2 regions of the Variovorax sp. 05T418 genome follow, and region 1 is predicted to be linked to the other one. Evidence: riboswitches for the same ligand, from Rfam matches in the RefSeq annotation. Region 1 holds a riboswitch; the other holds the start of a gene.
What was found. A riboswitch is a leader RNA that binds a small molecule or an ion and turns the genes downstream of it on or off. The one in region 1 is predicted to bind thiamine pyrophosphate.
Positions count from the first base shown of each region.

Region 2: it holds a riboswitch for thiamine pyrophosphate, as region 1 does, so the genes downstream of both, AC1DMS_RS12135 (purine-cytosine permease family protein) here and thiC (phosphomethylpyrimidine synthase ThiC) in region 1, are expected to answer to the same signal.

Region 1 is NZ_JBFTLJ010000028.1:1,172-5,548, forward strand. It holds gene AC1DMS_RS30800 (HAD family hydrolase) at 1-195, opposite strand, end outside; gene thiC (phosphomethylpyrimidine synthase ThiC) at 249-2,135, opposite strand; TPP riboswitch at 2,226-2,330, opposite strand; gene AC1DMS_RS30810 (YchJ family protein) at 2,357-2,785, opposite strand; gene AC1DMS_RS30815 (acyl-CoA dehydrogenase family protein) at 2,872-4,002, opposite strand; gene AC1DMS_RS30820 (glutamate carboxypeptidase) at 4,030-4,377, opposite strand, start outside.
Region 2 is NZ_JBFTLJ010000005.1:6,912-11,288, reverse strand. It holds gene AC1DMS_RS12145 (FAD-dependent oxidoreductase) at 1-64, opposite strand, end outside; gene thiD (bifunctional hydroxymethylpyrimidine kinase/phosphomethylpyrimidine kinase) at 205-1,068, shown strand; gene AC1DMS_RS12135 (purine-cytosine permease family protein) at 1,016-2,356, opposite strand; TPP riboswitch at 2,433-2,540, opposite strand; gene AC1DMS_RS12130 (aspartate aminotransferase family protein) at 2,658-3,962, shown strand; gene AC1DMS_RS12125 (NAD(P)/FAD-dependent oxidoreductase) at 3,949-4,377, opposite strand, start outside.

The DNA.
Region 1 (4,377 bases):
GCCGGTCTTCGATTCGATGAGCGCGGTTTCGTCCTTCACGGCCTTGCCGGTGAAGGTGTTCATCGACTCTTCGGTGGTCAGGTGCCAGCCGAGTTCGCCGAGCATCTCGGCGAGCACGCGGTTGGTGATGGGTTCGGAATCGACGAGGACGCCGTCGCAGTCGAAAAGGACGGCGTCGAAGGGGAATGGGGTCATTGCGCGGAGGGGTTCGGGGGAATCCCCCATGGTAGCAATGACCCCGGCCGGGCTCAGGACGCGGGCTGGATCGGGATGTAGATCTCGCCGCCGCCCGCCATGAACTCCCTGGACTTCTGCGCCATTCCTTCGGCCATGGCTTCCGCCTCGGCCACGCCCTTCTTCGCCGCGTACTCGCGCACTTCCTGCGTGATCTTCATGGAGCAGAACTTCGGTCCGCACATCGAGCAGAAATGCGCCACCTTGCTCGAATCCTTGGGCAGGGTCTCGTCATGGAATTCGCGCGCCGTGTCGGGGTCCAGGCCCAGGTTGAACTGGTCCTGCCAGCGGAATTCGAAGCGCGCCTTGCTGAGCGCATCGTCTCGCGAGCGCGCGCCCGGGTGCCCCTTGGCCACGTCGGCCGCATGCGCGGCGATCTTGTAGGCAATGATTCCCTGCTTGACGTCGTCGCGGTCGGGCAGGCCCAGGTGCTCCTTGGGCGTCACGTAGCAGAGCATTGCGGTGCCGGCCCAGCCGATCATCGCGGCGCCGATGGCGCTGGAGATATGGTCGTAGCCCGGCGCGATGTCGATGGTCAGCGGGCCGAGCGTGTAGAACGGCGCCTCGTGGCAGTGCTTGAGCTGCTCGTCCATGTTGGCCTGGATCATGTGCATCGGCACGTGGCCGGGCCCCTCGATCATGGTCTGCACGTCGTGCTTCCATGCGATCTGCGTGAGCTCGCCCAGCGTGCGCAGTTCGGCAAACTGCGCTTCGTCGTTGGCGTCGGCGCCCGAGCCCGGGCGCAGGCCGTCGCCGAGCGAGAAGCTCACGTCGTAGGCCTTCATGATGTCGCAGATGTCCTCGAAGCGCTCGTAGAGAAAGCTCTCCTTGTGGTGCGCGATGCACCACTTGGCCATGATCGAGCCGCCGCGCGAGACGATGCCCGTCATGCGGTCGGCCGTCAGGTGGATGAACGGCAGCCGCACGCCGGCATGGATGGTGAAGTAGTCGATGCCCTGCTCGGCCTGCTCGATCAGCGTGTCGCGGAAGATCTCCCAAGTCAGGTCCTCGGCCACGCCGCCCACCTTCTCGAGCGCCTGGTAGATCGGCACGGTGCCGATGGGCACGGGACTGTTGCGCACGATCCAGTCGCGCGTGGTGTGGATGTTCTTGCCGGTGGAAAGGTCCATCACGTTGTCGGCGCCCCAGCGGATCGCCCACACGAGCTTTTCCACTTCTTCCTCGATGCTCGAGGTGACCGCCGAGTTGCCGATGTTGGCGTTGATCTTGACCTTGAAGTTGCGGCCGATGGCCATCGGCTCCACTTCAGGATGGTTGATGTTGGCCGGAATGATGGCGCGGCCGCGCGCCACCTCGTCGCGCACGAACTCGGGCGTGATGATGCGCGGAATGCTCGCGCCCATCGGGTTGCCGGCCACGCGCTTGGCGCGCTCCTCGTTGGCGAGGTATTCGGCCATCCACTCGCGCTTGCCGTTCTCGCGCAGCGCCACGTATTCCATCTCGGGCGTAATGATGCCGCGGCGCGCGTAGTGCATCTGCGTGACGTTGGCGCCCGCCTTGGCGCGGCGCGGCGTGCGCTGCAGCGCCGAGGCGCCGGCGCGCAGTTCGGCCAGGCGCTGGGCATCGTGGTCGTGCGCGTGCTTCAGGCCCTCGTCGAGCGCCTGGTGCGAGCGGCCTTCGTAGCTTTCGGTGTCGTTGCGCTCGGCGATCCAGGCGCCGCGCACGCCGGGCAGGCCGCGGCGCACGTCGATCTCGACCTTGGCATCGGTGTAGGGGCCCGAGGTGTCGTAGAGCGACACGGTCTCGCCGTTGGTCAGCAGCACGTCGCGCACCGGCACGTTGAGGTCGGGCCGGCTGCCCGGGATCAGGCACTTGTGCGATGCGGGAAAGGGCTCGCGCGTGAGCGAGAGCAGGGAGGTGAACTTGTCTGGGGCATTCATGCGGGGCACTCCTTGTTGAGGGAAAGGGTGCTCCGCAATCGCTCTGAGGACTTTGGGCCGCCACGTTGGTGGGTGGGTGGCGGGACCGGAGTCGGGGAGTGCAGCTCTTCTTACGCCGGTATGACCCGGATCAAGTTCGCGGGTCGGCACTTTGCCATCTCAGCACGCCACATGCGTGCACCCCGGAGCGGGGACTATTGTGCGGGCCGTGGCCCGGTGCGTCAACCGGGGGTCTGCAGATCGCCTTCGAGGTAGAACCAGCGGTCGCCCTCGCGCACGAAGCGGCTGCGCTCGTGCAGGCGCGTGGCGGCGCCGGTGCTGCTGCGCTGGCGGGCGACGAATTCGACCTCGGCATGGTCGGCGTCCAGCACCGAGCGCGAGCGGATGTCCAGGCCCAGCCACTTCACGCCGGGTTCGAACTCGATCGACGCCGGCCGCGTCGACGCATGCCAGGTGGCAAGCAGGTAGGGGCCGCGTTCCAGCACGAAGGCGGTATAGCGCGAGCGCATCAGCGATTCGGCGTCGGGCGCGGGCGTGCCCTCGAAGTCCTCGAGGTAGCGGCCGCAGCACAGGGCATAGCCGATGGGCTTGTCTCGGCGGTCCGTGCGGCCGCAGGGGCAAGGTCCGGTGGGGGGAACAGTGGCGCTCATGAAGGCCTCTATTGGAACATCCTCCGGGCCCTTCGACCGATGGGGCAAGCCCGGGGCGCCGTCCAGGAGCCTTCCGAGCGCCCGGTTCAGGCCATTGCGCGCTGGATCAGCAGCTTCTGGATGTCCGAGGTGCCTTCGTAGATCTGGCACACCCGCACGTCGCGATAAATGCGCTCGAGCGGAAAGTCGTTCACGTAGCCATAGCCGCCCAGCGTCTGGATCGCGGCGCTGCAGACGCGCTCGGCCATTTCGCTTGCGAACAGCTTGGCCATCGCGGCTTCCTTGAGGCACGGGCGGCCGGCGTCTCGCAGGCTGGCAGCGTGCCAGATCAGCTGGCGCGCGGCTTCGAGCTGCGTGGCGCACTCGGCCAGCCTGAAACCGACGGCCTGCTGGTCGAAGATCGCCCCGCCGAAGGCCTGGCGTTCCTTGGCATAGGCCAGCGCCACGTCGAAGGCGCTGCGCGCCATGCCCACGCTCTGCGCCGCAATGCCGATGCGGCCGCCCTCGAGCGCGCCCAGCGCGATCTTGTAGCCCTCGCCCTCGGCGCCGATGAGGTTTTCCACCGGGATGCGGCAGCCGTCGAAATTGATCTGCGCGGTGTCGCTGCTGTGCTGGCCCAGCTTGTCCTCGAGCCGCGCCACGCTGTAGCCCGGCGCATCGGTGGGCACGATGAAGGCGCTCATGCCGCGCTTGCCCGCGCCCTTGTCGGTCACCGCGATGACGATGGCGACCTGGCCGTTCTTGCCGCTGGTGATGAACTGCTTCACGCCGTCGATCACGTAGCCATCGCCGTCCTTGCGCGCCGTGGTGCGCAGGCTCGATGCATCGCTGCCGGCCTGCGGCTCGGTGAGGCAGAAGGCGCCGAGCATCCGGCCCTGCGCCAGCGGCTCGAGCCACTGCTTCTTCTGCTGCGCATTGCCGTAGCGCATGAGGATCGCGTTGACCGGGCAGTTGGTCACGCTGATGGCGGTGCTGGTGCCGCCGTCGCCGGCCGCGATTTCTTCCAACACCAGCGCGAGCGTGAGGTAGTCGAGGCCCGCGCCGCCGTGCTCCTCGGGCACGCAGATGCCGTAGGCGCCGAGCGCCGCGAGGCCCTGGTGGGCTTCCTTCGGGAAGCTGTGCTCGCGGTCCCACTTGGGGGCGTTGGGCCAGAGCTCGGCCTGCGAAAAATCGCGCACCGCGTCGCGGATGGCTTCCTGGTCGGCACTGAGCAGCATGGCGTTGTCTCCTGTCCTTTTTCTTGCTTACTTGCCGGCGCCCAGGTCCATGATGAGCCGCGCCGCCATGTACAGGCGCCTTGGAATCGCGCTGATGTCGACGTACTCGGCCTTGTCGCTGTGGTAGCCGAAGCCCGGCAGGCCCAGGCTCTCGATCACGGGCTTGCCCGAGAGCGCCGCGTAGGCCGCGTCGGTGCCGCCGCCGGTGCGCTCTTCCACGCCCAGCGTGCCGCCGGCTTCCTTGTAGTAGGCCACGGCCTTGTCGACCAGCTTCTTGCCGCCTTCGCCGGCGTTGAAGGCCGGACGGCCGCGCGTGACCACCACCTTGACATCGGATTCGGGCAGCTTCTTCTGCTGCGCCTTTTCTTCGAGCGT
Region 2 (4,377 bases), on a different contig from region 1:
CCGCGAGCAACCGGCCCATGAGGCCCGCGCCGAGGATGGCGGCGGATTGGAATGGGAGGCTCATGGTCTTGCTTCTTCCCCCGCCGGGGGAAGGTGGGGAGGGGGGCCACCGGAGCGCCCCGTGGATGCGCCGCGCGCCCCCGCCCCGGCCCTCCCCCGGAAGGGAAGGGAGCAAGGCAGGGCCAGTCGCCGATAATTTTCAGCATGACCCAAGCACTTTCCGACGCGCCCCAGGGGCCCCTGCGCTACGCACGCGTGCTCTCGATCGCCGGCTCCGACAGCGGCGGCGGTGCCGGCATCCAGGCCGACCTGAAGACCTTCGCGGCGCTCGGCTGCTACGGCATGACGGCCATCACGGCGCTCACCGCGCAGAACACGCTCGGCGTGTCGGGCATCCATGGCGTGCCGCCGGCTTTCCTCAAGGCGCAGATCCAGGCGGTGGTCGAGGACATCGGCGTGGATGCGGTCAAGCTCGGCATGCTGCATGCGCCCGAGGTGGTCGAGGTGGTGGCCTGGGCCATCGATCACTACCGGCTGCCCAACGTAGTGCTCGACCCGGTGATGGTCGCCACCAGCGGCGACCGCCTGATCGCCTCCGAAACCGTGCAGGTGCTGGTGCGCGAGCTGTTCCCGCGCGCCGTGGTGGTCACGCCCAACCTCGACGAAGCGGCCTTGCTGATCGGCCATGCGATCGGCGGCATCGATGCCCTCGACGATGCGGCCAACGAACTGCTGGCGCTCGGCGCGCAGGCCGTGCTGCTCAAGGGCGGGCACTTGCCGGGCGACGAGGTGGTCGACGTGCTGCTGCAGGCGGGCGGCGCTCGAAAGCGGCTGGCCTCGCAGCGCATCGCGAGCCGCAACCTGCATGGCACGGGCTGCACGCTGTCGTCCGCCATTGCCGCGCACCTGGCGCTGGGGCTTGCGTTGCCCGAGGCCGTCGAATGCGCGCGCGCCTACATCCTCGGCGCGATGGCCGCCGGTGCGCATGTGAAGACCGGCGCGGGACACGGTCCGCTCAACCACGGTTTTGCGCCAGTGCCGACGCACCGCCTGCCGCCGTCGGCGTAGCCTTGGGCCGGCTGGCCCAGGCCAGCAGGAATGTCGCGGCCAGCGTGGGCAGCGCCGAGCCGAATTGCGGCGCCCACTTGGCGAGCGCGTGGTAGGCCGCGATGCCCGCAATCCAGATCAGCGCCGCGCCCAGGTCGACCCGGCGCGTGCCCACCGACAAGACCGCCTGGCCCGTGCCCAGCCGCCCCAGGATTACGCCGTAGAGCGGCACGAACACCGAACTCAGCATCAGCAGGAACGGCTCGAGCGTGTGCATCGGCAGCACCAGCGCGAGCGCCGTGCACAGCGCCGCCAGCAGGAGGCCCCAGCGCCGCACGCTCCAGCGCGGCAGCAGGCTATGGGTGGACACCGAGCCCGAATACACATCGCCGTACGCGTTGTCGAGCTCGTCGATCAGGATCAGGCCCAGCGCCACCAGGCCGCCTTGGGCGAGCAGCAGCGCGGTGACCAGGCCGGTGCCCGGCTCCGCCACGCTCACCACCATCACGCCGAGCGCATAGCACCAGACGTTGGCCAGCGCATAGCCGATCCAGGTGCCGCTGAAGGCGCTGCCCAGGCCGCCTGCGCTGCGCTTGCCGTGGCGCGCGTAGTCGGCCACCAGCGGCAGCCACGAGACCGGCATCGCAATCACCAGGTCGAGCGCGCTGAACATGCCCATGCCGCCGTCGCCGGGGCGCGCCCAGAAGGCGTCGAGGCCCTTGGCTTGCAGGCGCGTCGCGAACTGCCAGGTCAGCCAGAGCAGAGAAAGCACCACCAGCGGCAGGCCGAAGCGGCTCACGAAGCGCCGCACCAGCTTGACCATGGAGCCGGCCAAAAGCGCCAGCAGCACCGCGCCCCAGAGCAGCGTGGTGAGGGCGCCGCCCAGCGGCCCGCCGAGCGCCAGGCCGAAGGCCTGCTGGCCGATCGCCTGCGTGCCTTCGCGCATGATGACGAGCTCGAAGGTGGTCCAGCCCACCAGCTGCACGATGTTGAGCAGCACCGGCAGCCGTGCGAAGGCGCTGCCGTAGGTGGCGTGCATCAGCCCGGCGCTCGCCAGGCCGCTCTCGCAGCCGAGCCGCGCAGTCCAGGCCAACAGGCCTGCGCCGAGCAGCGAACCCAGCACGATCGCGATGGCCGCGTCGCGCGTGCCCACCGCCGGCACCAGGTAGGCACCGATCTGCATCACCAGCAGCCCGACGCCCAGGCTGAACCAGAGCGATGCGTGGTCGTGCCAGCCGAACACGCGCTGCGACGCGGGCAGGGGCGCCAGCGCCTCGTTGGCGGAAGAAAGTTCGTCGTCGTGTGCCATCCAGTTGCTCCAGTGCAAAAGGTTTGGCAGGTGGGCGAGGCTCCGGCGGTGGAGCCATCGCGCGAGACAACGCGACAGGCCGCCGGACCAGCTTCCCTGCGCGAGGATTACCTCAGTCAGGTTCAAAGGGACTCTCTCAGTCAGCCCCGGAACGGATCCCGGTTCGACACCCCTAGCGGTGGTGCTCCGCGCCGTGGCGCAAAGCGGAAACTATTGTACGAGCCTGTGCGCCCAGCCTCCAAACCATGGATGATGGTCCGGATATGGCAATCCGCATGCCGCCACTTCGAGGATGTGTTCCATGAGCGATTCCGCAATCGACCAGTCCCTTGCCCAGGCCTTCCAGCGCTTCACCGAGGCCAACCCGGCCAGCCGGCGCCAGTTCGAGGCGCAGGTGCGCTACATGCCCGGTGCCAACAGCCGCTCGGTGCTGTTCTATGCGCCGTTTCCGCTCACCATCGCCAAGGGCGAGGGCGCTGCGCTCTGGGATGCCGACGGCCACCGCTATGCCGACTTCATCGCCGAATACACGGCCGGCGTCTACGGCCACTCGGCACCCGAGATCCGCGATGCCGTCGTCGAGGCAATGCAGGGTGGCATCAACCTCACGGGCCACAACCTGCTCGAAGGAAGGCTCGCCAAGACCATCTGCGAGCGCTTTCCGCAGATCGAGCAATTGCGCTTCACCAACTCGGGCACCGAGGCCAACCTGATGGCGCTCACGGCCGCGCTGCACTTCACGGGGCGGCGGAAGATCGTGGTGTTTTCGGGCGGCTACCACGGCGGCGTGCTCGGGTTCGGCGCCAAGCCGCTGCCGACGACCGTGCCCTTCGACTTCCTGGTGCTGCCCTACAACGATGTGCAGGCTGCGAGCGAACAGATCGAGAAGCACGGGTCGGAGATCGCCGCGATCCTGGTCGAGCCGATGCAGGGTGCGAGCGGCTGCATTCCGGGGCGCCTCGACTTTCTGCAAGCACTTCGCGAGGGTGCGACGAAGGTGGGCGCGCTGCTGGTCTTCGACGAGGTCATGACCTCGCGCCTCGCACCGAACGGCCTCGCCAACAAGCTGGGCATCCGGTCGGACCTGACCACGCTGGGCAAGTACATCGGCGGCGGCATGTCGTTCGGCGCTTTCGGCGGGCGCTCGGACGTGATGGCGCAGTTCGATCCGCGCACCGGGTCGCTCTCCCATTCGGGCACCTTCAACAACAACGTGATGACCATGGCGGCCGGCTATGCGGGCCTCACGAAGCTGTTCACGCCCGAGGCGGCAGGCAGGCTGGCCGAGCGCGGCGAGGCGATGCGTGCGCGGCTCAATGCGCTGTGTGCGAAAGAGGATGTGGCCATGCAGTTCACCGGCGTCGGTTCGCTGATGAACGCACATTTCGTGCGCGGGGAAGTGCGGCGCGTGGACGACCTGGCGGCGGTCGACGGGCGGCTGCGGCAGTTGCTGTTCTTCCACCTGCTGGGCGAGGGCATCTACGCCTCGCCGCGCGGCTTCATCGTGCTGTCTCTGCCGCTGACCGATGCGGACATCGACCGGTTCGCCGCCGCCATCGGCCGCTTCATCGGCGAATACCGCGCGCTGCTGCCTAGCGCGAAGTAGCCACGCCCAGCAGCTCGTGCAGCCGCGTGCTGGTGGTCGTGTACTGCAGCGGAATCGCCTTGCCCGGGAACACGATGGCGGTGGCGCCCCAGGCCGCCAGCGTGGCTTCATGGAAGCCGCAGACGATGAGCTTCTTCTTGCCCGGATAGGTGTTGATGTCACCCACCGCGAACACGCCGCGTTCACGGGTTTCGTACTTCTCGGTGTCGACCGGCACCTGCTTGCGCTCCAGTTCCAGGCCCCAGTCGGCAATGGGGCCGAGGCGCGGGGAGATGCCCAGGCAGGCGATCAGCGCGTCGAGCGGCAGGTCGACGGTGGTTGCGTCGGGCGTGGTGATCTGCAGTTGCCTGCCGTCGAAAGCGGTGGGTTGGCCGACCTTGAACGCGAGCTTGCCGTCGGCCACCAGCGCGCGCAT